2 regions of the Shewanella sp. ENK2 genome follow, and region 2 is predicted to be linked to the other one. Evidence: riboswitches for the same ligand, from Rfam matches in the RefSeq annotation. Region 2 holds a riboswitch; the other holds the start of a gene.
What was found. A riboswitch is a leader RNA that binds a small molecule or an ion and turns the genes downstream of it on or off. The one in region 2 is predicted to bind thiamine pyrophosphate.
Positions count from the first base shown of each region.

Region 1 (3,124 bases), 170 kb from region 2:
TCCAATTCCATTTCAAGCTTATCGCTCGTCTTATTGAGTGGTTGATAGATTTCTGACCCTGTGGCTTTAAATTCAGCCGACTTTTGTGCCATGGCCGCTTCAATATGCTGAGGATCATTAACCTGAGAAGCACTAAATGCAGTTGCATCTACCACAGAAATGGTTTGAGAAACCACGTTATTACCTGCTTCACGTTCTTGTTTGGCAGCGTAATCACGTACTTCTTGCGTGATTTTCATCGAGCAGAATTTAGGGCCACACATTGAGCAAAAGTGCGCGACTTTAGCGGATTCTTGTGGCAATGATTCATCGTGATACGCCCTTGCTGTATCAGGGTCTAAACCTAGGTTATATTGATCTTCCCAACGAAACTCAAAACGGGCTTTAGATAAGGCATTATCACGAATTTGTGCGCCAGGGTGCCCCTTGGCAACATCCGCAGCATGAGCCGCAATTTTATAAGCGATTAACCCTTGCTTAACGTCTTCTTTATTTGGCAGACCTAAATGCTCTTTAGGCGTGACATAACACAGCATTGCAACGCCATACCAGGCCATTTGCGCAGCACCAATACCTGACGTAAAGTGATCATATCCAGGAGCTATATCTGTAGTTTGAGGGCCTAAAGTATAAAACGGCGCTTCATCACAGTGAGCCAATTGTTTTTCCATATTCACTTTAATGAGCTGCATTGGTACATGCCCAGGACCTTCGATAATGGTTTGAACATCATACTCCCATGCCACTTTAACCAATTCGCCTAACGTTTCTAATTCTGCAAATTGCGCTTCATCATTGGCATCAGCAATACTGCCTGGGCGCATGCCATCACCTAGTGACAGTGACACGTCATATGCGGCGCAAATCTCACAAATTTCTCTAAAATGCTCGTATAAAAAACTTTCTTTATGATGGCTTAAACACCACTTCGCCATGATCGAACCACCACGAGAAACAATGCCAGTCAGTCGTTTTGCTGTCATTGGCACATAGCGAAGCAATACCCCAGCATGAATCGTGAAGTAATCAACCCCTTGCTCAGCTTGCTCAATCAAAGTATCTCTAAACACTTCCCATGTTAAATCTTCAGCAACGCCATTAACTTTTTCAAGCGCTTGATAAATGGGTACAGTTCCAATCGGCACAGGCGAATTACGAATGATCCATTCACGGGTTTCATGAATATAACGACCAGTGGATAAATCCATCACCGTATCGGCGCCCCATCGAGTTGACCAGACAAGTTTTTCTACTTCTTCTTCAATAGACGAGGTCACCGCTGAGTTGCCAATATTAGCATTCACTTTAACCAAAAAATTTCGGCCAATGATCATTGGCTCAGCTTCAGGGTGATTGATGTTAAGCGGGATAATTGCTCTACCACGAGCCACTTCTGAACGAACGAATTCAGCAGTTATTGGCTGACCTATACTTGCCCCAAAGGCTTCTCCTTGAGCTTTTTGAGTTAAGATCTTATCGGTAACCTGCTCCCGAGCCATGTTTTCACGAATCGCGATGTATTCCATTTCAGGAGTAATAATCCCCTGTCGAGCATAATGCATCTGTGTAACACACTTGCCCGTTTTGGCGCGTTTAGGAGACACTAAAGCCTCGAAACGTAAATGATCTAACCCATCGTCAGCTAATCTTTGCTGAGTAAAATTAGAACTAACCCCTTTAAGCTGCTCAGTATCTTCACGCTCTTCAATCCATGCTTGTCTAAATTTGTTTAAACCTAGACGGACATTAATTTTGGCTTCAGGATCTGAATAAGCCCCCGCGCAATCATAAACTTTTATTGGTGGGTTTGACTCGGTAACCGGATTCTCGTCATTGCCACCAATAATGGTGTCCGTTTGATGAATTTGGCGCATGCCGACTCGCAAATCATCTCGAGAGCCTGTCAGATAAATTTTTTCAGAGTTAGGATGTTGTAGTGGTTTTAGCGTATCAATAAACGCTTGGGCTTGTTCACGGGTTTGACGACGATTTGACATTAGCAACCTCAAAGTTAATTAAATAGAGTTGCTTGTCTGGAGAATGATGTTGATGACGAGCGAGTTATAAAAACTCCGTAATTTGCTGATGCAGTTTACTCAAAAATGATCCTTGAGCGTAAACTTTCTATGCTTTTACATTAGAAATAATTTGCTAGAAACAAAGCATAAACGGCTTTATTTTGAAGCGAATCATTTACACGCTAAGCAAAAAAACGAGCAAATTAACTGCTTGTTTCCTTCGCAGGTTTTAACCTGATCAGGTTCAACGGATCCCGAATAAACGGTCTCAGCCATAAGGCACTCCGACAAGATGTCAGCAGTATACTCAGCTTAAATAACAAATTACAAGTGAATTTATATCAAGCCACTTCACCTTACGTTCGAAAATTACGTTAAGGTAATAACCTGAAAATATTATATATACTTCAAATTAACTTATTTAAATATAAGTTGAATGAATATTAATGAAAGCAAATAACTTAAATAAATCTCCAACAAACGAATAAATCATTTAGGGAAGTCGAATTTTAGCTAACCTTTTCTCAATTGACTTTGAAATGGCTTTCTTCATTTTGGCACTATCACAGGGCTCTGCATAACCTAACCCTTCAGCATGAGGATTTATTTGCGTAGGCAGTTTAACAACACGATAGCAGGTATCACCTTGACGCATAATTCGATTCGGATCTAAACGGTGATCAAATGTTGTTGCTTGACGAGTATCTTCAATAATAATGAGTTCAATATCTTCCATCTCCGGTGTCATTTCACTCACACTTGCGCCACTGTTTGATGTTGCATTGCGTGCTTGATTACCGATTAATAAATCCAGCGATTGCTGATTCAAGTTTTTTAACATGTCATGGCTCGCTTGATTAATAATGGCGAGCTTGTCATTACTACCAATACCTATTGCCCCTGATTCGGACGAAAACAAATCACTGTCAAAAAGATGATTATCGCTATTCACTTGCTCAATATCTTGCAAGTACATACTTTCAACGTTATTCCAATTAAACGCTTGTTCTGACTCAACTTGTTGTAACAGTGAAGGTTTCGCTTTAACGGTATCACTTAATTTAACCACCGCTTTGAGTTCAGAGTCCTGTTGTGATTGAATCTGT
Region 1 covers NZ_CP171406.1:4,107,492-4,110,615, reverse strand. Annotated here, with positions in the region: gene thiC (phosphomethylpyrimidine synthase ThiC) at 1-1,997, opposite strand, end outside; TPP riboswitch at 2,217-2,315, opposite strand; gene ACGEDC_RS17965 (hypothetical protein) at 2,512-3,124, opposite strand, start outside.
Region 1: another riboswitch for thiamine pyrophosphate. It lies ahead of thiC (phosphomethylpyrimidine synthase ThiC); the one in region 2 lies ahead of ACGEDC_RS17260 (TonB-dependent receptor).

Region 2 (3,124 bases):
ATTTATCATTATATTGATAATCACCATACTCAGTTTCTAACCAACCGACGCTACCATAAAATTGTATATTTTCAGTAGCATAATAATTAAAGTCAGCCTCGGCGCCATAGTTTTTAGCACTGCCAGCATTTTCTGTGTATAGAATAAAGCGCTGCTGATCATCAGGATCTTGTTGAGATGCTGAAACTTGTTGGTTTTGACGATCCATATAGAACACTGCAACATTGGTTGCTACATCACCATCAAACCATGTCGATTTCAAACCTAGTTCGTAGTTATATAAGGTTTCAGCATCGAACTCTTTTTTATCAGACAATTCAGGTGGCAATGTCATGTTAAAGCCACCCGCTTTGTAACCTCGAGCAATTCTAAAGTAAGCGTTATGATCATCAGTTAACACTTTAGAAATGGCTAAATGTCCGCCCCACATGTTCTCACTTGGGCTAAACTCATCGCCGTTACTGTCACTGTATTCGCTTTCTCTGCGTTCTAAACGAAGACCTGCAGAAAATACATAACCGTCACCAAACTGAGTGTCGGTTTGTCCAAAAATGGCATAGTTAGTTGCTTCATACTCTGACAGTAACACTTCATCTGGCCAGCCATTGTATTCAGAATATAAGTCATTATCTTCTTGAAGGTTCATGCCATATAAACCCACTAACCAGTCTGTAGAATCATTAAAGATTCGACCTGCATCATTTGAGCTAATGCGGAATTCTTGAGAAATGGTTTTACGATCGCCTTGTTTGTCCCAAGTGTAATCATAAACACATGGTTCAGTACCAATTACAGCCCAATTCTCGTCATAAGCTGGACATTCTTTTGATGCCCAGTAATCAGGGTTAGCCCAGTCACCATCGTAATTATGATGATGGTCTGTTTGTGCATATGAGGTCAATGAGGTTAATTCAAACGTATCGAATTGAGAGAAAATAGCTTTAAAGCCTACACCTGTGGTTTTTTGGCTGTCTACACCAGGCTTGTCAGTAATGGTTTCAAAACCATTATTGTCTAATGTCCATGCATCATAGCCATTGTCAAAATTTGCATGCAGTAAAGTTAAGTCTAATTGGACATTTTCAGCAGCATACCAGCGTAATTTTGCACGAGCGGTAAACTCATCACGGGCATTGGTATCTTCGCGCTCAAGATATGTATTATCGCGGTAGCCATTTTGTGAGTGCTGCTCAAGCGATACGCGATATAATAATTTGCCTGAATCGCTCAGTGGGCCAGAGCTAAAACCAGAAAATGTTTGTAAGTCGTCATCACCAAGTGACACTTGGGCGCCATGCTCAAACACATCCGTCGGATCGTTACTTTTTAAATATATTAAACCCGCTAATGCATTAGCACCGTATTGGGTACCTTGAGGTCCACGAAGGACTTCAACTTGTTGCATATCGTACATGCTAGAAACCATGCCGATACCCGAGAGATCGATATCATCAACAATAAAACCAACCGATGAATTAGGGGCACCTTGATATTCTTCTTGCTCACCGACACCACGAATTTGAAAATATTTAGGACGCGAGCTGCCACCAGACCAGTTAAAATTGGCGATTGAATTTAATACGTCTTCGAAATGTTGAGCACCTTCATCTTGTAATTGTTGGCTATCAATGACAGTGACACTCGATGGAACTTTTTCAAGTTCAACACCACTAAAGTCAGCGTTAACAACAATCACTTCCATTTTTTCGGCATTAGGTGCAACACGTTCAATGTTTTCAGTTTGAGCGACAGCTGAAGTAGATAAAGCGGCGAGAATGGCAACCGCCAAAGGCGATTTTGATTTAAATAAAGACATAGGACCTCAAATATTCATTTTGAGATCCGGCAAGCATAGTGAATTAGTTTGTGCATCCATGACAAAAATAGCAAGTAAAGCATGCAGCCCATTCCTACGCCGGTATTAGCCGGATCAGGTTCTAAGGGTTTGTCATAAGACATCTCAGTTTACGAGAAAAGCGCAAACACCCCTTGGCGAGGCGGATTATAAACGATTCAACTAAAGTGCGACACTATTAGTGAACACTTTTCATTAACTAAATCAATACAAGCTGGCTTCAGAAACAATTGAATGATTAATAAGAGCACAAAATGCATGGTACTAGCACGAAGGCTTGTCATAAATTGTGGTATTTAAGCCATAAAAAAACACCCGATTATTGGGTGTTTTATAATGAGTTTATTTAGCGGCCAAATTGGACTCAGTGAGAAGAAAACCAATGGCTAATGAATCACTAAATCATCACCAATTATGCACGGTATGATGCACGTAACGTTCTAAACAAGTGACGTTAGGATTAATTTGAAAACGCTTTTCTTACATACACTTCAAACCGGGTAGCATTGGCATTTGGCGCTAACGCACTCACCTGCATTTGCTGCTTACCGTGTAGTTTTAATGATTTCCAACTCACGCCTTCATCTTCAATAGTAAAGTCGTTTGCATCGTACCAAGTAAATTTATACTGCAGTCTTAAATCAGTAGACACTTTACTTAAAATCAGTGCAGAGCCTTGCAGTAAATCAGCTTGAGTGCGGACTCTGACTTGCTCAATACCAACTTCTCGGGAAAATGAATTATTGTCGACTCGAACAACACCATTAGATCCTGCAGATAATCCAGCGGTGTGATTTGCACAACCAGTCATCAACAAAAATAAGGTTACTATTACGATTGAAATCTTCATCATTTATCCTTTTAACACTGTGAATGTGAATCCCATAGGTATTAAAGCGCTTCAGTCATCTTATTATTGATCTAACAAGAAGTGCGCTCTTGCTGTCGCAATAAGCTGTTTTCTGTTTGTTTGCCAACAATTAATACTCACATTTGCAACTCTGCGACCTTGGCGAGTAATTTTACACTCTGCAAACGTATCTTGATGCAAACCTGCTCGTAAATAATCAATTGAAAAATCGATTATTTTTGGCACTTTTTAGCTTGCATAAACACCATTAGTTGCACGATGGCAGACATTTCCATAAAGCCAGCAATCACGCCACCATGAATGGCAGGTAAAATAGGATTACCGATATTGTCGTCTTTAGCGGGTAATTTAAACACCATTTCATCACCAAAGCGATTAACACTCATGCCAATGAATTG
Region 2 covers NZ_CP171406.1:3,939,878-3,943,001, reverse strand. Annotated here, with positions in the region: gene ACGEDC_RS17260 (TonB-dependent receptor) at 1-1,816, opposite strand, end outside; TPP riboswitch at 1,891-2,000, opposite strand; gene ACGEDC_RS17255 (YcfL family protein) at 2,316-2,708, opposite strand; partial or broken gene ACGEDC_RS17250 (PaaI family thioesterase) at 2,769-3,124, opposite strand, start outside.